Regions from separate parts of the Streptomyces sp. NBC_01142 genome, predicted to be linked through region 1. Evidence: riboswitches for the same ligand, from Rfam matches in the RefSeq annotation. Region 1 holds a riboswitch; each other region holds the start of a gene.
What was found. Region 1 has a riboswitch for cobalamin ahead of metE (5-methyltetrahydropteroyltriglutamate--homocysteine S-methyltransferase). Riboswitches for the same ligand answer to the same signal wherever they lie in the genome.
Positions count from the first base shown of each region.

Region 2: another riboswitch for cobalamin. It lies ahead of OG883_RS05035 (ribonucleoside-diphosphate reductase subunit alpha); the one in region 1 lies ahead of metE (5-methyltetrahydropteroyltriglutamate--homocysteine S-methyltransferase).
Region 3: another riboswitch for cobalamin. It lies ahead of OG883_RS20410 (cobalamin biosynthesis protein); the one in region 1 lies ahead of metE (5-methyltetrahydropteroyltriglutamate--homocysteine S-methyltransferase).

Region 1 is NZ_JAPEOR010000003.1:621,925-629,256, reverse strand. It holds gene scpA (methylmalonyl-CoA mutase) at 1-487, shown strand, start outside; gene meaB (methylmalonyl Co-A mutase-associated GTPase MeaB) at 492-1,478, shown strand; gene metE (5-methyltetrahydropteroyltriglutamate--homocysteine S-methyltransferase) at 1,645-3,963, opposite strand; cobalamin riboswitch at 4,120-4,341, opposite strand; gene OG883_RS36915 (hypothetical protein) at 4,529-4,816, shown strand; gene OG883_RS36910 (hypothetical protein) at 4,862-5,332, shown strand; gene OG883_RS36905 (acyltransferase family protein) at 5,339-6,394, opposite strand; gene OG883_RS36900 (MMPL family transporter) at 6,921-7,332, shown strand, end outside.
Region 2 is NZ_JAPEOR010000001.1:1,053,000-1,060,331, reverse strand. It holds gene OG883_RS05065 (extracellular solute-binding protein) at 1-243, opposite strand, end outside; gene OG883_RS05060 (GntR family transcriptional regulator) at 527-1,291, shown strand; gene OG883_RS05055 (hypothetical protein) at 1,325-1,471, opposite strand; partial or broken gene OG883_RS05050 (YbdD/YjiX family protein) at 1,652-1,843, shown strand; gene OG883_RS05045 (DUF3311 domain-containing protein) at 1,979-2,269, shown strand; gene mctP (monocarboxylate uptake permease MctP) at 2,266-3,891, shown strand; cobalamin riboswitch at 4,180-4,313, shown strand; gene OG883_RS05035 (ribonucleoside-diphosphate reductase subunit alpha) at 4,459-6,858, shown strand; gene OG883_RS05030 (ribonucleotide-diphosphate reductase subunit beta) at 6,858-7,332, shown strand, end outside.
Region 3 is NZ_JAPEOR010000002.1:652,219-659,550, reverse strand. It holds gene cobN (cobaltochelatase subunit CobN) at 1-2,588, opposite strand, end outside; gene OG883_RS20415 (cobyric acid synthase) at 2,585-4,195, opposite strand; gene OG883_RS20410 (cobalamin biosynthesis protein) at 4,192-5,157, opposite strand; cobalamin riboswitch at 5,278-5,420, opposite strand; gene OG883_RS20405 (hypothetical protein) at 5,654-5,875, opposite strand; gene OG883_RS20400 (inorganic phosphate transporter) at 5,888-7,135, opposite strand.

The DNA.
Region 1 (7,332 bases):
GTACCGAAACGAGGCCGGCACTTCGCCGGCGGTGGAGCGCACCCGCACCCTGGTCGAGGAGTTCGAGCGGGCAGAGGGCCGCCGTCCGCGCATCCTGGTCGCCAAGATGGGCCAGGACGGCCACGACCGCGGACAGAAGGTGATCGCCACGGCCTTCGCCGACCTCGGCTTCGATGTGGATGTCGGCCCGCTGTTCCAGACCCCGGCCGAGGTGGCCCGCCAGGCCGTCGAGGCGGATGTGCACATCGTCGGGGTCTCCTCGCTGGCCGCCGGGCATCTCACGCTGGTGCCCGCGCTGCGGGAGCAGCTGGCCGCCGAGGGACGGGAAGACATCATGATCGTGGTGGGCGGGGTGATTCCGCCCCAGGACGTCCGGACGCTGCACGACGCGGGTGCGGCCGCGGTCTTCCCGCCCGGCACGGTGATCCCGGACGCGGCACAGGATCTGGTGAAGACCCTGGCCGCCGCGCTCGGCCACGAGTTGTGAGCCGATGGCACCCACGATCGACATCGAGCGCTATGTCAAGGGCGTACGTGACGGGTCGCGGGCGTACATCGCCCGCGCCATCACGCTCGTCGAGTCCACCCGTGCCGACCATCGCGCTCTCGCTCAGCAACTGCTGACGGAGCTGCTGCCTTACTCGGGCACAGCCCGGCGGGTGGGCATCAGCGGGGTGCCGGGCGTCGGCAAGTCCACCTTCATCGACGCGCTCGGCACCATGCTCACCGGTCTCGGCCACCGGGTCGCGGTACTCGCCGTCGACCCTTCGTCCACCCGTACCGGCGGCTCCATCCTGGGCGACAAGACCCGGATGGAGCGCCTCGCCGTGGACCCGGCGGCGTTCGTACGGCCGTCCCCCACCTCGGGCACCCTGGGCGGGGTGGCCAAGGCCACCCGTGAATCCATCATCGTGGTGGAGGCCGCCGGCTACGACGTGGTGCTGGTGGAGACGGTCGGCGTCGGCCAGTCGGAGACCGCCGTGGCCAACATGGTGGACTCCTTCCTGCTGCTCACCCTCGCCCGCACCGGCGACCAGCTCCAGGGCATCAAGAAGGGCGTACTGGAGCTGGCCGATGTGCTTGCGGTCAACAAGGCGGACGGCCCGCACGAACGCGACGCCCGCTCCGCCGCCCGCGAACTCGCCGGTGCGCTGCGGCTGATGCACCCCGCCGACGCCGCCTGGACTCCCCCGGTGCTGTCCTGCAGCGCCCGCGAGGGCAGCGGGCTCGACACCCTCTGGGAGCGGCTGGAGCAGCACCGGACTCTCCTCGACTCGACCGGCCGGCTCGCCGCCAAGCGCCGCGACCAGCAGATCGACTGGGCCTGGACGATGGTCCACGACGAGCTGCTGGACCGGCTGCGCAACCATCCCGAGGTACGCAGGCTCGCACCCGGCCTCGAACAGCAGGTACGGGACGGGGAGTTGACAGCGACACTCGCCGCCGAGCGGATTCTGGAGGCGTTCCAGCGACGCTAGCGGATCCGGGGGCAGGCCACGGGCCCGTGCTGGGGCGCCGCCCCAGACCCCGCACCTCAATCGCCGGCGGGGCTGAAGTTCAGCCCCCCAGGGCCCCCGGACGAAGTCCGGGGGAGACTGAGGGCACGGCCGACGGCCGTACAGGGAGTCTGGGGCTCAGCCCCGGTTACTCGCCGGGCAGCGCGGACCTCACCTCGTGCGCCGCGGCCACCAGGTTCTCCAGTGACGTACGGACCTCGGCCCAGCCCCGGGTCTTGAGACCGCAGTCGGGGTTGACCCACAGCCGCTCGGCGGGAATCGCCTCAAGTCCCTTGCGCAGCAGGGTCGCTGCCTCGTCGGCACTCGGGACACGCGGGGAGTGGATGTCGTACACACCCGGTCCGACTTCACGCGGATAGCCCGCGGTGGCGAGCTCGTCGGCGACCTGCATATGGGAGCGGGCTGCCTCCAGGCTGATGACATCGGCGTCGAGGTCGTCGATGGCCTGCAGGATGTCGCCGAACTCGGCGTAGCACATGTGTGTGTGGATCTGGGTGTCCGCGCGGACCCCGGCGGTGGTGAGCCGGAACGCCTCCGTCGCCCAGGCCAGATAGGCCTCGTGGTCGGCGCTGCGCAGCGGCAGGGTCTCCCGCAGGGCGGGCTCGTCCACCTGGATGACCGAGGAGCCCGCGGCCTCCAGGTCGTTCACCTCGTCCCGCAGGGCGAGGGCGACCTGACGGGCGGTGTCGCCGAGCGGCTGGTCGTCGCGGACGAAGGACCAGGCGAGCATGGTGACCGGGCCGGTGAGCATGCCCTTGACCGGGCGGTCGGTCAGCGACTGGGCGTACGAGGTCCAGCGCACCGTCATCGGCTCGGGCCGGGAGATGTCGCCGGCCAGGATCGGCGGGCGGACGTAGCGGGTGCCGTACGACTGCACCCAGCCGTGCTGGGTGGCGAGGTAGCCGCTGAGCTGCTCGGCGAAGTACTGCACCATGTCGTTGCGTTCGGGCTCGCCGTGCACGAGGACGTCGATGCCGGTCTTCTCCTGGAAGGAGATGACCTCGCGGATCTCGGCATCGATCCGCTCGTCGTAGCCCCCGGTGTCGATACGCCCGGCCCGCAGGTCCGCCCGCGCGGTGCGCAGTTCGGTGGTCTGCGGGAAGGAGCCGATGGTGGTCGTCGGCAGGAGGGGCAGACCGAGGCGCGCGCGCTGAGCTGCGGCCCGCTCGGAGTACGGCAGGCTGCGGCGGGCGTCCGTGTCGGTGACGGCCGCGCTGCGGGCACGTACGGCCGGGTCGTGGGTGAGCGCGGAGGTGGCGCGGGAGCGCAGGTCGGCCCGGTTGGCGGCCAGTTGGGCGGCGATGCTGTCGTTGCCCTCGGTCAGCCCGCGGGCCAGGGTGACCACCTCGGCCGTCTTCTGGCGGGCGAAGGCCAGCCAGCGGGCGACCTGGGTGTCCACATCGCGTTCGGCGGTGGCGTCGAGGGGCACGTGCAGCAGGGAGCAGGACGGTGCCACATCCACCCGGTCGGCGAGGCCGAGCAGGGTGGCGAGCGTGGCCATCGACCTGCCCAGGTCGTTGATCCAGACGTTGCGGCCGTCGACCACTCCGGCGACGAGCCGTTTGCCGGGCAGACCGCCCACGGCGGCGAGGTCGTCGAGGTTGGCCGCGGCGGCGCCGGTGAAGTCGAGCGCGAGACCGTCGATCGGGGCCTTGGCCAGGACGGGGAGCGCCTCGCCGAGCCGGTCGAAGTAGGAGGCGACCAGGATCTTGGGGCGGTCGGTGAGCGCGCCGAGGTCCCGGTAGGCGCGGGCCGCGGCGTTGAGCACGGCCGGGGTCCGGTCCTGGACCAGGGCGGGCTCGTCGAGCTGCGCCCACTGCCCGCCCGCGGCCCGCAGATCACGGAGCAGCTCGGCGTACACCGGCAGCAACCGGTCCAGCAGGGTGAGCGGTTCGAAGTCGGCGGCGACGCCCGGGGCCGGCTTGGCGAGCAGCAGATAGGTGACCGGGCCGACGAGCACCGGGCGCGCGGTGTGGCCGAGCGCGAGGGCTTCCTTCAGCTCGCCGACCTGCTTGGCGGAGTCGGCGGAGAAGACGGTGTCGGGGCCGAGTTCGGGGACGAGGTAGTGGTAGTTGGTGTCGAACCATTTGGTCATCTCCAGGGGCGCGACATCCTGGGTGCCGCGGGCCATGGCGAAGTATCCGTCGAGTGTGCCGGCTTCGACGGCCGCGCGGTGGCGGGCGGGGACGGCGCCGACCGCGACGCTGGTGTCCAGTACGTGGTCGTAGTACGAGAAGTCTCCGGTGGGCACTTCGTGGATTCCGGAGTCGGCGAGCTGCTGCCAGTTGGCGCGGCGCAGTTCTGCGGCGGTCTCCTGGAGGGCGTCGGCACTGACGCGGCCCTTCCAGTAGCCCTCGATGGCCTTCTTCAGTTCCCGGTTCGGGCCCTGGCGGGGGTAGCCGTGGACGGTGGCCCGGGCTCCTGCGGCTGCGGATGTGCTGGTCACGGAACTCTCCTTCGCGAGTACTCGTCAGTGACCCCGGAACGGGTCGTGGGACGCGAAGGAACGGCAACCGGAGCAGCCACCCGCACACCTGGAGGTGTGCCCGTGCTGCCCATAGCGCCGACCCGCCCACGAGGTCACCGAGATCTCCGCGCGCGTGGGTCGCGCACGGGCAGTGGCAGGTCTTCGGACTTGCGGGCACGTCTTCGCCGTACGAAGACACCTACTGGCCGTCGCTTCCCAGACCCGGTGCCGGGTCCAGTGCGTATGACGGCGGTCGTTCCCACTTACCGCTGCGGGGCAGTTCCGGATTTCCACCGGATTCCCTCTTGCGACGCACCTGTCTGGCGGACAGGGCGAACCATCTGCAGGGACCACCCTAGGCTCTCGCCCGCCCGGCAGAACACCCAGCCCGCATGACGGGCCCGTACGGCCGCGCTCACCTGCACGCCGTGTCCGAACGGGGAGGCTGCGGCATGTCGGGGCCCATCATTCATGACCCGAAGGCCACTGTCAGTGCCACACGAGATGCTTGACGGTCCGACATCTTCACGAGGGGCAGACCGAGATGACCGATCCCGAGCTCGCCGCGGCGCAGGCGTACGTCCGGCTTCTTCAGACCACCCGGGCCGTCCTCGCCGATCCAGAGCAGTCCGACGCCGCCCTCCCCCTGCTCAGCGCGCCGATCACCGAGGCGGACGAGGCACTGTGCGCCCTCGGACTCGCGGGCAACGAGGCCGAGTTCTTCCAGCTGATCAGCAGGCGGCTCCCCGGTGCGTCCCCGAAATGTCCTGGCACTGCACCAGCGGATTTCGGGGTACAACCTCCCGCTCCCCGTACGGATCTACTCCAGTGACTCGCCCAACTCATGGGCACAATTCAAGAAAACGGGGTAGATCTCATGTTCCGTATCTCGACTGGTCTCGCCAGGCGCTCCGCAGTCGCCGCCGTGGCCGGCGCATCGGCCCTCGCTCTGGGCTTCTCGCTCGCAGCCATCTCTCCGGCAGCCGCGTCCACCGCCACGGACGCGAACGACCGCTACACGGCGAAGGAGATCCGCACCTTCCTGGACCGTTTCTACGGCGATCACGGCCCTTCCGCCTCGGACCGCAAGAACCGGGTCTCCGACCTCCTGAAGAACAAGGCCGCGGCGAACCCCGGCTTCGACGTGCTGCTCTGCGCGCAGAACGAGCCGCGTTCCATCGACATCGGCAGGGTGACCACGGCTCAGTCGGCGCGCGTCGGCTGGGCGCCGGTGACCACGCACTGGGGTGAGAACGGCGAGGTCACCGCGGTCTTCACGGCGTACGTGGAGCTGGACGGGAAGAAGCCGCTGAAGCTGCTCGACGTCGACTGCTCGCCGGAGGGCTGAACTGCTTCACGGGTCCCGCCGCCCGCCGGCGGGAGCCGGTTCGGGCACGGGCACGCGCTTGTCCGGCACACCCCGGCGCGGGAAACGCGGCTCGACGAGCGGGCGCGCCACTCTGCGTACCGGCGGCGTGGACAACAGGACGACGGCGGCCACCGCGCAGACACTGAGCAGCAGCTCACCCGGCAGCCCCCAGGACTTGACGACGTCGAACGCCCCCACGTACCCGGCAGTCCGTATCAGGATGCCGTGCAGCAGATACGGGTACAGGGTGACCGCCCCCAGCGCCGTGAACCAGGTACGGCGTCCGGGAACGAGTGCCAGGAAGGCGGCGACGAGCACCGCGCTCGCGGCGAAGATCAGCATCCGCAGCACCAGATAGTGCCCCGGCGACACCTCCAGCACGCCATAGCCCGCGTCCATGGAGAGCCAGTGGTCGTCGGGTTGCGGCGCGAGCCGGTGGGCGAGGAACCCGGCGGCCACGAAAGCGGGCAGGGCCCAGCGCCGGGCGATGCGGGTGCGCAGCAGTGCGAAGTGCTCCGCCCGCAGCTTCAGTCCGAGCACGAACCACGGCAGGAACATGAGCACGCGCGGCAGCGCCAGGTCCCCGCCCATCACCGTCATGCCCGCGGCCAGCGAGACGGCCACGGCGATGGGGACGGGGAAGCGCACGGCCTGCCAGAGCGGGGCGCTCAGCCGCCAGACGAACAGCGCGATCATGAACCAGCAGAGATACGACGGCGCGGTGGGTGTGATCGAGAAGGGCTGGTCGCGAGTCCAGTGGTAGACCGCGGTGTACACGACCTCGAAGATCAGATACGGAGCGAGCACGCCGGAGATCAGCCGTCGCATCTGGTCGGGGCGGCCGGTGAAGCTTCTGGAGAAGTATCCCGAGAGCAGGATGAACGCCGGCATATGGAAGGCGTAGACGACGGTGTGCACGGCTCTCAACGCATGCGTGCCGCCGATGACCTGTTCCCAACTATGGCCGAGAGCGACAAGGGCGATCAGCAGGAACTTCGCGTTGTCGAAGAACGGATCACGGTCGCGGGTGGTGCTGCTCACCCGTCCGACAATAGGGAAACGGGCAGGTCACGGCGGCTCATGGGCACGGTGACAAAAGCAACTCTCTTTGCCATCGCCACCAGTGAACCGAAGTGTCGCTTCGGGCATCCCTCCCCGGATCGACGCGCGTCACGATCACTACCCCGTACGCCTGCCGCGCTCCGACGCGCCGCCGAAGCGGGTGAACGCCGGCCCCGGCCGTCAGTGATGTCCGGCAGGCGCGCCGACGTGAGGCCGACAGGGCCGTGCGGTTGCACCGTGTGCTGATCCTTTACACGGTGGGGGGAGTCTCACCCCCCGAAAGGAACCCCCTATGCGCCTCACGTCGGCGTCCCGCGTCCTCGTCACTTCGGCGGTGTGTGCCGCCGTCGCGTTCGGAGCGACCGGTCCCGCCGCCGTCGGGTTGAACGCTCATCAGGGCACCAGCCGGAGGCACCAGGAGAGGGAACACGTGTGAGCCCCTCCGAGGCCACTGCATCCACACTTCGGCAGCCGTAGGAGCGCCGGTGACCGTCGGGAGAGACGTATGCCGCTGACTCAGCCGCCGCACGATTCCCGGGCATACGGGCCTGTCGCCCCGAAAGGCCTGCTGCGCAGGCTCGGTGAATGGTGCGCCCGCCACTGCGTGATCGTCATCGTGGCCTGGCTGGTCGCCCTCGGGAGCCTTCAGGTGCTCCATCACTCCTTCGGCGGTGACTACTCCGACAACTTCTCGCTGCCAGGCGCCCAGTCCCAGCAAGGTCTGGACGTACTGAAGGAGCACGAGCCTTCGGCCGGGGGCTACAGCAGCCAGATCGTCCTGCATGACACGTCGAAGCCGCTCACGGACCTCGGCTCACAGATGTCCACGGTGATCGGGAGTCTCCAGAAGCTGCCGCATGTGCTTTCCGCACAGAATCCGCTGCCGCCACCGGGCTCGACTCCGCCCCCACCACAGC
Region 2 (7,332 bases), on a different contig from region 1:
GTTCTTGTCCGGCCATCCGTAGTACTCGTGCTTGATCTTGATGCCCGGGTGCTGCTTGACGACCGCGTCGTCGGCCGCCTTCACCAGGTCGGGCCAGTTGTTCTGGGCGTCGACCGTCAGCCAGACGGTCAGCTCCTTGGCTTCGCCACCGGCCTTGTCCCCGCCCTTGTCCGAATCACCACAGGCCGCCAGGCCGACCATCATGCCCGCGACGCCTATTGCCGCGATGAGCTTGCGCTTCACGCCACCCTCCTCAGGGATGCCTGCAACCCCTGCCCTCCGCGAAGACCTACGCCGAGTACTGCCCGTGGGGCTGGGACCTGGTCTTTAATGGTTTAGACCAGTACCGGGAGCTTGGCCTAGACCTTTAGGGGTGTCAAGGGTGTATAAGAAGGGCTGTCGCGTCCGTTATCGGACCGACACCTGAGGGAGGGCGACGACCCGTGACCGGACCGTGCCACCATGTGAGCCGCGACAGACGGAGGAGCCGGTGACGGCAGCAGCGCAGGAGTCGGAGAGGCGGGCCATGACCACGGACGGGGGCGGCACCGAAGCCGAGAGCGGGGCACAGACCCGTACGGCACGCGTGCCCAAGTACTACCGGCTGAAGCGCCATTTGCTCGATATGACGGAAACGCTCCCGCCCGGCACCCCGGTGCCGCCGGAGCGCACACTCGCCGCGGAGTTCGACACCTCGCGCACGACGGTGCGGCAGGCCCTCCAGGAGCTGGTGGTCGAGGGCCGGCTGGAGCGCATCCAGGGCAAGGGCACCTTCGTGGCCAAGCCCAAGGTCTCCCAGGCCCTGCAGCTCACCTCGTACACCGAGGACATGCGGGCCCAGGGCCTGGAGCCCACCTCGCAACTGCTGGACATCGGGTACGTCACGGCCGACGACACCCTGGCAGGGCTGCTGGACATCTCGACCGGCGGGCGGGTGCTGCGCATCGAGCGGCTGCGGCTGGCCAGCGGCGAGCCGATGGCGATCGAGACGACGCACCTGTCGGCGAAGCGCTTCCCGGCGCTGCGCCGCAGCCTGGTCAAGTACACCTCGCTCTACACAGCACTGGCGGAGGTGTACGACGTCCATCTGGCCGAGGCCGAGGAGACGATCGAGACCTCGCTGGCCACCCCGCGCGAGGCAGGGCTGCTCGGTACGGACGTGGGCCTGCCGATGCTGATGCTCTCGCGGCATTCACGCGACACCAACGGCGAGCCGGTGGAGTGGGTGCGCTCGGTGTACCGGGGCGACCGGTACAAGTTCGTGGCCAATCTGAAGAGGCCGGTGGACTAGGAGTCCGATGGTGCGGCCCCGGGCGCGCTGCTCTCAGCCGACCAGCACCTCGGCCGCGGCAGTGCGCGAGACCCGGGTCGCACCATGCGTGACCGGATGTACGTCGCCGAGCGCGGCCCGCCCGGCGACGGCACGGCCGAACGGCCGGTCCGACCGGCGGCCGCACTTGGTGCAGGCCAATTCCGATATTGGCGTAGACCAACCAGAAGTGTCAAGGAGAATGAACCACCCATAGGCCCGAACTCGACTCCGCGAAAGGGCTGTTGAGGAAGCCTTACTCCTTGATTGCCGCACCCGAACGAGCCAGGGAATCTCCCGGAGACCGCGTAACTCGAAGAAGCCCCTTACGCGGAGTCGAAGTTGGACTGCGACGGCGCCATTGGTGCGGTCCGGCGGTACGTACGGGAATTGCTGGATGATTCGGCGTACGAGCGGTATGTCGCGCATGAGAGGTCCCACGTTCCGGCCGCGTCCGCGCCGTCCCGACGGGAATTCGAGCGGATGCGGACGGACCGACAGGAGTCGGACCCGTGTGCGGGGTTCCGCTGCTGCCGAAGTGTCACCGCACGCGACGCGACCAGAAGTCGTTGCCGTACCGATATACGGACGGGGGGTGACGCTGCGCGCACCCTCGCCTAGATTTCCTGCGCATTACACAGATGATGGGCGAGGAGACGGAGCCGCCGTATGTCAGCAGTGCCTGAGGCGCCACAAGCGCCGGAAGAGCCTGAAGCGCCGGAAGTGAAACAACCACTGATCACGCCGGTGCGTGTGGTCGTCGCCCTCTGTCTCTTCGCGCCGTTCGTGGCGATGCTCTGGGTCGGCTCGTACGCGAAGGTCGAGCCGATGTTTATCGGCATTCCGTTCTTCTACTGGTACCAAATGCTCTGGGTCCTCATCTCGACCCTTTTGACGATGATCGCGTACAAGCTGTGGCAGCGTGACCAGCGCGCCCGCAAGGGGGGTGCGTCGCAGTGAAGGACGGCGTGAACGGCGTAGCACTCGCCGTCTTCATCTTCTTCTTCCTGGCCGTCACGGTCATGGGCTTCCTGGCCGCGCGCTGGCGCAGGGCCGAGAGCGAGAGCCTCGACGAATGGGGCCTGGGCGGCAGGTCGTTCGGCACCTGGGTCACCTGGTTCCTGCTCGGCGGCGACCTGTACACGGCGTACACCTTCGTCGCCGTCCCCGCGGCGATCTACGCGGCGGGCGCGGCGGGCTTCTTCGCCGTCCCGTACACCATTCTCGTCTACCCGCTGATCTTCACCTTCCTGCCGCGTCTGTGGTCGGTCTCGCACAAGCACGGGTACGTCACCACCTCCGACTTCGTGCGCGGGCGCTTCGGCTCGAAGGGGCTTTCGCTGGCGGTTGCCGTCACCGGCATCCTTGCGACCATGCCGTACATCGCGCTTCAGCTGGTCGGCATCCAGGCGGTGCTCGATGTGATGGGCGTCGGCGGCGGCGAGGACACCAACTGGTTCATCAAGGACCTGCCGCTGCTGATCGCCTTCGGCGTGCTGGCGGCGTACACCTACTCCTCCGGTCTGCGGGCACCGGCGCTGATCGCGTTCGTCAAGGACACGCTGATCTACATCGTCATCGCGGTGGCGATCATCTACATCCCCATCAAGCTGGGCGGCTTCGACGAGATCTTCGCCAAGGCCGGTGACGCCTACGCGCAGATCAACCCGGCGACGGACAAACCGCGGGGCGCGCTCGTACCCGGGGAGATGGGCCAGTGGGGTTACGCGACCCTGGCGCTGGGCTCGGCGCTCGCGCTCTTCATGTATCCGCACTCGATCACGGCGACGCTCTCTTCGCGCAGCCGTGACGTGATCCGCCGCAACACCACGATCCTGCCGCTGTACTCGCTGATGCTGGGTCTGCTGGCACTGCTCGGCTTCATGGCGATCGCGGCCGGCATCAAGGTGCAGAACGGTCAGCTGGCGATCCCTCAGCTCTTCGAGACCATGTTCCCGGACTGGTTCGCGGGTGTCGCCTTCGCGGCGATCGGGATCGGCGCGCTGGTGCCGGCGGCGATCATGTCGATCGCGGCCGCGAATCTGTTCACCCGGAACATCTACAAGGACTTCATCAAGCCCGATGCGACACCGGCGCAGGAGACCAAGGTCTCCAAGCTGGTCTCGCTGCTGGTGAAGGTGGGAGCGCTGGCCTTCGTCCTGACCATGGACAAGACGGTGGCGATCAACTTCCAGCTGCTCGGCGGCATCTGGATCCTCCAGACGCTGCCGGCGCTGGTGGGCGGCCTGTTCACCCGCTGGTTCCACCGCTGGGCGCTGCTGGCGGGCTGGGCGGTCGGCATGATCTACGGCACGGCGGCGGCGTACGGCGTGGCGAGCCCCACCCAGAAGCACTTCGGCGGCTCGTCCGCGGAGATTCCGGGTATCGGCGAGATCGGCTACATCGGCCTGACGGCGTTCGTGCTGAACATGCTGGTGACGGTGGTCATGACGTTTGTCCTGCGGGCGGCCAAGGCTCCGGAGGGCGTCGACGAGACGGACCCGTCGGACTACACGGCGGACGCGGGCGACCCCGGCGTCCGGACCGAGCTCCCCAAGGCAACGGCGGGCGCGGGTCACTGACCGCGGCCTCGACGCAAGGGCCGTCGCGCTTCCCGACAGGGGCGCGGCGGCCCTTGCGCGTTGGCCGACGCGAGGCCTTGCGCGTTGGCCGACCCGAGGGGCTGAAGCGTCAGCCCGTCCGGCGATCGGGGACACTCCCGAAGGCCGTACGGGGTCCGGAGCTTGCCCGGTTTCGGGAAGAGGCAGGCAGGGGAAGCCCACCGGCCCACACGCACCTCTCCGAGTCGCGCCCTCCTCCATACGCGGGCCACGACACAACATGTGGGGGGTGCGTCATCAAGCGGCCCCCACATGTATGCTCATGCTCGCTGTCGCCGCAGGGGAATCCGGTGCGAATCCGGAACTGTCCCGCAACGGTGTGAAGTGGTGCGCTTTGTCGTACCTGGTCAGTCCGAAGACCTGCCGACGGTGCATCCGGCTCGACCGAACCGGATGCCGAGACGTCCGGGCCTCGCGGTTGGGCCGGTGGATGCCGTGCGGTGTGCTGCCCTTCTGCGGGCACGTACACGCCCGTACGGCCTTCCCCCTCCCCCCGCCGGCCCAGAGCCGAGCGAGGGAGAGCACCACGTGACCATCGCGCCAGCCGATCCGGCTTCAGGCATTTCCGACCAGGTGGCGGACGGCCCCGGGACCGCGCTTCTGCGGACCCTGACCGACCTCACCGCGGATCTGCCCGACACCGACCCGGGCCGTGTCGCCGCCGCCGCACTGCGCGGCCGCAACGCCGCATCGGACGCTGCCGAGTTGCGAGGCCTCGCCACCGACGCGGCCGCGGGCCTGATCTCCGAGGACCCTGCCTACTCGCGGCTCGCAGCCCGCCTGCTGACCCGTCACATCGCGGACGAGGCAGCCGGGCAGGGCGCGGTGGCCTTCTCCGCCTCCGTCGCGGTCGGCCATCGCGAAGGCCTGATCGCCGACCGCACGGCCGAGTTCGTGGAGCTCCACTCCGCACACCTGGACGCTCTGATCGACCAGGCCGCCGACGACCGCTTCGGGTACTTCGGGCTGCGGACGCTCTACAGCCGCTACCTCCTGCGGCACCCCCTCACCCGCCAGGTGATCGAGACGCCGCAGCACTTCATGCTGCGCGTCGCCTGCGGACTGGCCGAGGACACCTCGGTACGCGCCCTGGACGAAGTCGCCTCGCTGTACGGGCTGATGAGCCGGCTCGACTACCTCCCCTCCTCCCCCACGCTCTTCAACTCCGGCACCCGCCACCCGCAGATGTCGTCCTGCTATCTGCTGGACTCTCCGCTGGACGAGCTCGACTCGATCTACGACCGCTACCACCAGGTCGCGCGCCTGTCCAAGCACGCCGGCGGCATCGGGCTCTCGTACTCCCGTATCCGTGCCCGCGGTTCGCTGATCCGCGGCACCAACGGCCACTCCAACGGCATCGTGCCGTTCCTGAAGACCCTTGACGCCTCGGTCGCCGCCGTGAACCAGGGCGGCCGGCGCAAGGGCGCCGCCGCGATCTACCTGGAGACCTGGCACGCGGACATCGAGGAGTTCCTCGAGCTGCGTGACAACACCGGTGAGGACGCGCGGCGTACGCACAACCTGAACCTCGCGCACTGGATCCCGGACGAGTTCATGCGCCGTGTCGAGGCCGACGCCGACTGGTCGCTGTTCTCCCCCGCCGAGGTGCCGGCCCTGGTCGACCTGTGGGGCGACGAGTTCGACGCCGCGTACCGCAAGGCGGAGGCCGAAGGGCTGGCGCGCAAGACCATCCCGGCCCGCGAGCTGTACGGCCGGATGATGCGCACGCTCGCCCAGACCGGCAACGGCTGGATGACCTTCAAGGACGCCTCCAACCGCACGGCCAACCAGACGGCCGAGCCCGGCAAGGTCGTCCACTCCTCGAACCTGTGCACCGAGATCCTGGAGGTGACGGACGACGGCGAGACGGCCGTCTGCAACCTCGGTTCGGTCAACCTGGGTTCGTTCGTGGTGGAGGGGCCCGACGGCGGGGATCTGGACTGGGCGCGGCTGGACGAAACCGTCCACACCGCCGTCACCTTCCTGGACCGGGTCGTCGACATCAACTTCTACCCGACCGAGCAGGCCGGGCGCTCCAACGCCCGCTGGCGGCCGGTGGGCCTGGGCGCGATGGGCCTCCAGGACGTCTTCTTCAAGCTCCGTCTCCCCTTCGACTCGCCCGAGGCGAAGGCGCTCTCCACGAAGATCGCCGAGCGGATCATGCTCGCGGCCTACGAGGCGTCCTGCGACCTCGCGGAGCGCAACGGCCCGCTGCCCGCGTGGTCCGAGACCCGCTCGGCGCGCGGCGTACTGCACCCCGACCACTACGACGTCGAGCGGAACTGGCCTGAGCGGTGGGACGCGCTGCGCGCCCGTATCGCGAAGACCGGCATGCGCAACTCGCTGCTGCTCGCCATCGCGCCGACCGCGACCATCGCGTCGATCGCCGGTGTCTACGAGTGCATCGAGCCGCAGGTCTCCAACCTCTTCAAGCGCGAGACGCTGAGCGGTGAATTCCTCCAGGTCAACGCCTACTTGGTGGAGGATCTGAAGAAGCTGGGCGTGTGGGACGCACAGTCGCGTGAGGCGCTGCGCGAGGCGAGCGGCTCGGTACAGGGCTTCAGCTGGATCCCGGAGGACGTCCGCGCGCTGTACCGCACGGCCTGGGAGATCCCGCAGCGCGGCCTGATCGACATGGCCGCGGCCCGTACGCCGTACCTGGACCAGAGCCAGTCCCTGAACCTCTTCCTGGAGACGCCGACCATCGGGAAGCTCAGCTCGATGTACGCGTACGCCTGGAAGCAGGGTCTGAAGACGACGTACTACCTGCGCTCGCGTCCGGCGACGCGCATCGCGCGTGCGGCCGGCGGCGGTGCTGCGGCCGCCGCAGCGCCCGCCCCCATCCCCCTGCAGCAGGCCTCCGCGCCCGACGCCGACGCGATCGCCTGCTCCCTTGAGAACCCTGAGTCCTGCGAGGCCTGCCAGTAATGAGCTCCACCGAAAAGAACCTTCTCGACCCGGGCTTCGAACTGACCCTGCGTCCGATGCGCTACCCGGACTTCTACGAGCGCTACCGCGACGCGATCAAGAACACCTGGACGGTGGAGGAGGTCGACCTCCACTCCGACGTGACCGACCTCTCCAAGCTCAGCCCCGGTGAGCAGCACATGATCGGGCGACTGGTAGCGTTCTTCGCGACGGGCGACTCGATCGTCTCCAACAACCTGGTGCTCACCCTCTACAAGCACATCAACTCCCCCGAGGCGCGGCTGTATCTCTCGCGCCAGCTGTTCGAGGAGGCCGTGCACGTCCAGTTCTACTTGACGCTGCTGGACACCTACCTCCCCGACCCGGACGACCGGGCGGCCGCCTTCGACGCGGTCGAGGAGATCCCATCGATCCGCGAGAAGGCCCAGTTCTGCTTCAAGTGGATGGACTCGGTCGAGAAGATCGACCGGCTGG
Region 3 (7,332 bases), on a different contig from region 1:
CACGACAGCCGGGACGGAATCGCCTTCGGGTCCACGGAGTAGAAGTTGCGGCCGGTCGGCAGGACATTGACCAGTCCGCGTGTCGGCGACCCGGACGGCCCCGCCGGGACGTAACCGCCGTCCAGCGCCAGCAGGATGTGGTCGATCTCGTCGGTCGTACGGGCCAGGCGCGGCACGACCTCCTCGCACGCGAAGCCCAGCACCGCCACGGCCTCGGGGCAGGGGGATTCGGCGGGTGTCCCCCCGGGAGGCACCGCGACGCCCAGCACGTCCCGGACCAGACCGGCCGCGGCGGACACCTCCCAGCCACGCTCCTCCATGCCCTCGGCGAGCCGACGGCACAGCTGCTCCAGCAGATCGATCGCGTCCGCGGCCGACCGCGACGGCCCCTGGACCAGGTCGGTCAGCTCCACCGGCACCTTCACCGGGGCGCCCGGCTCGCCCAGCAGCTCCTTCTCCACCAGCCCGAAGTGCTCGGCGAGAGCGGCCCTGAGCCCCGGCAGCGCATTGGCCTGCCCGCCCCACACCTGGGAGGCACGCAGCACGGCCAGCACCAGGTTCACCCGGGCCTCGGCCTCCGGGCCGCCGCCCAGGATGTGCAGACCGTCCCTGATCTGGACGTCCTTGATCTCACAGAGATAGCCGTCGATGTGCATGACGAACTCGTCGAAGTCGCCGTCGTCCGGCTGCTCGTCGATATGCAGATCGTGGTGCAGCTCGGCGGTCTTCACCAGCGTCCAGATCTGCGCCCGTACGGCCGGGGCCTTGGCCGGGTCGAGGTCGGACACCAGCGCGTACTCGTCAAGGAGCTGCTCGAGCTTGGCCAGGTCGCCGTAGGTGTCGGCGCGGGCCATGGGCGGCACCAGATGGTCCACGACGGTGGCGTGACCGCGGCGCTTGGCCTGGGTGCCCTCGCCCGGGTCGTTGACGATGAACGGGTAGATCAGCGGCAGCTCACCGAGCACCGCGTCCGGGCCGCAGCCGGCCGACAGACCAAGCCCCTTGCCGGGCAGCCACTCCATGGTGCCGTGCTTGCCCATGTGCACGATCGCGTCCGCGCCGAAGCTGTTGTCCAGCCAGCGGTACGCCGCCATGTAGTGGTGCGACGGCGGCATGTCGGGATCGTGGTAGATCGCGATCGGGTTCTCGCCGAAGCCGCGCGGCGGCTGGATCATCACGACGACGTTCCCGAACTGCAGGGAGGCGAGGACGATGTCGTCCCCGTCGACGTACAGCTGCCCCGGGGCCTCGCCCCAGTGGTGCAGCATCCCGTCCCGGATCCCCGGCTCCAGGCGGTCGAACCAGGCCTGGTAGTCGGCGAGCGGCACCCGCGCCGGAGCCGCCGCCAACTGCTCCTCGGTCAGCCACTCCACATCGTGCCCACCGGCGTTGATCAGCCGGTGGATCAGCTCGTCACCGTTGTCCGGGTGGCCTTCCACGACGTACCCGGCGTCGCGCAGGGCGTCCAGGACCCGTACCGCCGAAGCGGGGGTGTCCAGCCCCACCGCATTGCCGACCCGCGAGTGCTTCGTGGGATAGGCGGTGAAGACGAGCGCGAGCTTCTTCTCGGCGTTCGGCTTGTGCTTCAACAGGGCGTGGCGTACGGCGATTCCGGCGACGCGCCCGGCCCGCTCCGGGTCCGCGACATACACCGGTACGTCGTCGGGGCCCTGCTCCTTGAAGGAGAACGGGACGGTGATGAGCCGCCCGTCGAACTCGGGGATCGCCACCTGCATCGCCGCGTCCATCGGGGACAGGGCGGCGTCCGACTCCTCCCAGACGGCGCGCGAGGAGGTCAGGCACAGGCCCTGCAGCACCGGTACGTTCAGTTCGGCGAGGGCCCCGATGTCCCAGGCCTCGTCGTCGCCGCCGGCACTGGCGTCACTGGCCCGGCTGCCGCCCGCGGCCAGCACCGTCGCGACCAGCGCGTCGGTCCTGGCGAGCAGCTCGTACAGCTCGGCGTCCGCGCCGCGCAGCGAACCGCAGTACACGGGAAGAGCGTTGGCGCCCTTCGCCTCGATCCGGTCGCAGAGGGTGTCCACGAACGCGGTGTTCCCGGAGAGCTGGTGCGCCCGGTAGAAGAGCACACCGACGGTCGGCCGCCCCTCCACATACGCACGCTCGCCGTGCACGCCCCACTCGGGCATCTTCCGCGGCTCGGCACTGCGCCTGTTCTGCGCGTCCGCGGCACGGCCGGGCCCCGCCAGCAGCACATCCTCCGTGAGGAACCGGGCCAGCTCGACGAGATTGTCCGGCCCGCCCTCGACGAGATACTGCAGCGCCTCCGCGACAGCACCCGCGTGAACGGTCGACTCGGCCATCAGCTCGGCGTCGGGGACGGTCTCCCCGCCCAGCAGCACGGTCGGAATGCCGGACGCCTTCAGCGCGGCGAGCCCGTCCTCCCAGGCACGCTTGCCGCCGAGCAGCCGTACGACCGCGACGGACGTGCCCTCCAGCAGCGCGGGCAGCTCCTCCGCGACGTCGATACGGGTCGGGTTGCCGATCCGGTACGGCGCGCCGGATGCCCGGGCCGCCAGCAGATCCGTATCGGCGGTGGACAGCAACAGCACGGTGTTCTCGGTGCTCATGGCGCTCCAGGTGCGATGAAGGGAAGTCCTGACGGTGCGCCCGACTCGATGAGCCGCAGCAGCGCATCCGTATCCGCGTGTTCTTCGATCAGGTCGCCGAGGCGGTCCAGCTGCTCCTCGCGCAGGACGCCGAAACTGGTGTCCGGCGCGGGCACGAACCGCCGTCCGGCCGCCGCCGCCACCTCCCGCAGGAAGGCGCGGCGGAAGCCGTCGCTCTCCAGCGAGCCGTGCCAGTGGGTGCCCCAGACGGCGCCCACCCGGCAGCCGTCCAGACTGTGTCCGTCGCCGTCGGAGATGAACGTGTCACCGCCGGACACTTCGGCGACGCCGTGGTGGATCTCGTAGCCCTCGACCGGCTCGCCGAGTGCTTCGCCGACCGGCCGGGCCAGTGTCTTGTCGACCGCGAACCGCACCCGTACGGGCAGCAGGCCGAGGCCCGGGACACGGCCCGCGCGCGACTCGACCTCGTCCTCGATGTGCTCGCCGAGCAACTGGAACCCGCCGCAGATGCCGAGCACGGGTCTGCCCGCGGCGGCGCGGCGCAGCAGTGCGCCGGCGAGCCCGCGCTCCTTCAGCCACTCCAGGGCCCTGACCGTGCCGCGGGTTCCCGGCACGATCACCAGGTCGGCATCGACGAGCTCCTCGGCGCGGTCCACGAACCGCACGACGACGCCCGGTTCGGCGGCCAGCGCGTCCACGTCGGTGAAGTTGGACATCAGCGGCACGGCGCACACGGCGACCCGCAGCACGTCCTCGCCCACGGGCGGCGCGACCACCGACTCCCGTACGGCGCCCCGCAACGACACCCGGAGCCCGTCCTCCTCGTCGATGCCGAGGCCGTGCGCGAACGGCAGCACTCCGTACGTTCTGCGTCCGGTGAGGCCTTCCAGCATGTCCAGCCCGGGCTCGAGCAGCGACACGTCGCCCCGGAACTTGTTGACGATGTACCCGGCAACGAGCGCCTGGTCCTCGGCACTGAGCAGCGCGGTGGTCCCGAAGAACGAGGCGAAGACGCCTCCGCGGTCGATGTCTCCGACGACAACGACGGGCAGGGAAGCCGCCCGTGCGATGCCCATGTTCACGATGTCCGTACGCCGCAGATTGATTTCGGCCGGACTGCCCGCCCCCTCGCAGATCACGGCGTCATACGTGCCCCGCAGCTCCTCCAGGCACTCCACGACGGTGGAGAGCAATGCTTCCTGCCGCCCGCCGTGCAGCGCCCTCCCCCCGGACGCCGCGCCCGATTGCGGCCCCGCCGCGGGCCCGGATCCCCCGAAGAACCCACGCGCACTGAGCTCGCCCACCGGTCTGCCCATCAGCACGACCTGGCTGGACCGGTCGCTGCCGGGCTTGAGCAGCACGGGATTCATCAGCGCGGTCGGCTCCACCCGCGCGGCCTGCGCCTGCATGGCCTGCGCCCGCCCGATCTCCGCACCCTCGCGTGTCACGAACGAATTGAGCGACATGTTCTGCCCCTTGAAGGGCGCGACCTTCACTCCCTGCCGTACGAGCCACCGGCAGATCCCGGCCGTGACGACGCTCTTGCCTGCGTCGGACGTGGTCCCCGCGACCAGCAGCCCTCCGCCGGTACGCCTGCTCCCGCTCATCCCCGCCCCTTTCGTGCCGTGCCGGTGCGCAGCGTGTGCGCCGCCAGGCGTCCCGCCGCGCAGGTCGCCAGGGTCAGCCAGCCGATACGGCGCGAGAGCCGTACGGCACGTTCGATGTCGCCGAACTCCACGGGACGGCCCGGGGCATTGAGCACCGGCCGGTGTTCCACCCGTCCGGCGTACGAGAGTGTTCCGCCCAGCCGTACGCCGAGCGCGCCCGCGAACGCCGCCTCCACCGGTCCCGCGTTCGGGCTCGGGTGCTTCTGCGCGTCGGCCCGCCACGCCCGTACGGCCCCGCGCGCATCCCCGCCCGCGAGTACCGCGAGGCCCGCGGTGAGCCGGGCGCCCGGCCAGCCGGCCACATCGTCGAGGCGGGCCGAAGCCCAGCCGAACCGCCGGTACCGGGGCGATCTGTGCCCGACCATCGCGTCCAGGGTGTTGACCGCCCGGAAGCCCACCAGACCGGGCACGCCTGCGAGGGCACCCCAGACCAGCGCGCCCACCACGGCGTCGGAGGTGTTCTCGGCGACGGATTCGACGACGGCGCGGGCGATCTGCTGCTCGTCCAGGGCCTGCGGATCGCGCCCGCACAGATGCGGCAGGCGCTCCCGCGCCACATCCGCGTCCCCGGCGGCGAGCGCGCCGCCGATGGCGCGCGCCTCGCGGCCCAGGGATGTTCCCCCGACGACGGCCCAGGTAGCGGCGGCGGTCAGCGCGACGGAGGCGGCGCCGCGCCTTCGTACACCGCGGGCGAGCAGGGCGGCACCGCCCGCGGCGCCCCCGGCGCACAGGACGGCGTGCAGTGCGCCCCAGCCGCGGTGGTCACGCCACAGGACACGCTCGACAGCGCCCGCGGCCTGCCCGAACGCGGCGACCGGGTGCCCCCGGCGGGGATCGCCGAGCAGCAGGTCGCCGATGAGGCCGGCGGCGGCGCCGTACACGAATTCACGGTCGGCACGCATGGGTTCAGGCCGCCGTTACGCCTCGTCGAACCCTCGTACTCACAGAAGAAACAGAAACAGCAGCTGAACCGCAGCCGGGCATGGCGGTATGTCCTCACTCAGGGTCCGCGCCCTGGTTCGACGTGACGTGACCGACGGTGAGAGTTCCTGGCTTCCGGGGAACTGCTCCCCGGTGACAGTGGCGGGACCGCGTCGGATTCGCACCGACTTCCTCTTCTGCCGCCGTAGATGGCCTCGGCAGTCCACCACGCAGGCGAACACCAGTCAACTTGCCTTTGACCTGCGACGGGACAGTGTGCCGAGCCCCACACCCGGGCCGGAATTCTCCTGGACGCCGAAATCCGGCTTTCTCGGACGAGACCCGACATTCAAAGAGCGGTCCACGCATGAGGCGGGCCGGGTCCCGGCGCACGGAAAAGCCGGGCCGGTCACCCGAAGGGGTGCCCGGCCCGGCTCTGTTCTGTGTGTCCTGGGCTGTGCGCTGTGTGCGCCGCCGTCAGACGACGATCAGAAAGATTCCGTACGCCACGGCCGCCGCGCAGAGCGCGAAGCACGCGTACGCACCGGTGCGCGCCACGACAGCGGAACCGCCCTGTGCGGCCGCCGATTCCTGCTTGGTCAGGCCCACGATGCCCAGGGTGAACAGACCCACCAGAGCGACGGTGGCGACGAGGCTCACGCCGAAGACGGAGCCGAGTGCTGCCCAGTCGATGTTCATGCTGATCTGTCCTTACACCGTGGCCGTGGCCGGCTCGGAGCCTGCGGGAGGGGCCGGGGCCGGGATGGTGGTCTTGAGGTCCTGCGCGGGTGTGCCGGCCGGCGGCGGGGTGACGGCCGCGATGGCAGTGGTCACGACACCAGCGGGCTCGGCGTCGATGTCCACGTCGTTGACGTTGGTGTGGTCGACCACCTGGCGGCGGGAGACGAACCAGATCGCGGCGCAGGCGGAGACCAGGAAGACCGCGACGGCCGCGACACCCCAGTCGCCCTGCTTGGTGACGAACTCCGAGCCCGCGGCGACCAGACCGGCGGCCGGCAGGGTCAGACCCCAGGCGACGAACATCCGGGTGGCGGTGGACCAGCGGACCACGCCGCCCTTGCGGCCCAGGCCCGCACCCATCACGGCGCCGGAGCAGGAGTGCGTGGTCGACAGCGAGAAGCCGAGGTTGGAGGAGGCGAGGATGACGCTGGCCGCGCTGGTCTGGGCGGCGAAGCCCTGCTGCGGCTGGAGGTCGGTGAGGCCCTTGCCCATGGTGCGGATGATGCGCCAGCCGCCGAGGTAGGTGCCGAGCGCGATCGCGAGACCAGCGGCGAGGATGACCCACATCGGGGGGTTGGAGCCGGGGGCGAGCACACCGCCGGCGACGAGCGCCAGCGTGATGATGCCCATGGTCTTCTGCGCGTCGTTGGTGCCGTGGGCCAGGGAGACCAGGCCCGCCGAGGTGATCTGGCCGGCGCGGTAGCCCTTCGCGGTGGCCTTCGGGTCGGCGTTCCTGCCGATGCGGTACGTCAGCCGGGAGGCGAGGTACGCCGCGACGCCGGCGACCAGCGGGGCGGCGATCGCGGGGATGAGCACCTTGGTGACGACAGTGCCGCCGTTGACGCCGCTGACGCCGACCGAGGCGATGGTGGCGCCGATCAGACCGCCCATGAGGGCGTGCGAGGAACTGGAGGGCAGGCCGATCAGCCAGGTCATCAGGTTCCAGAGGATGGCGCCGACGAGCGCCGCGAAGATGACTTCGGGTGTGATGCCTGCTTCGGTGACGATGCCGCTGGAGATCGTTTTGGCGACCTCCACGGACAGGAACGCGCCGACGAGGTTGAGCACGGCGGACATGGCCACCGCCGTCTTGGGCTTCAGAGCGCCGGTCGAGATGGTCGTCGCCATCGCGTTGGCGGTGTCGTGGAAACCGTTCGTGAAATCGAACACTAGAGCTGTCACGATCACAATCGCGAGCAGCAAGGTGATGTGTTCCATTTACCCAGGCAATCGTTTGACGTCAGTGGCTCGGCGACCGTAGGCAACCTGGATGAACGGAAGATGAACTGGGGCGGGCGGTGTGGTGTCCGCAGATGGGTACCGGCCATTCCGCTTGCCGTCCGGAGTCTCGGGTGGAGGCGCCTTGGGAGAGTGCCCGCGCGGCGTCGGGTCGTTCGGGGCCGCCTGGCCGGCGG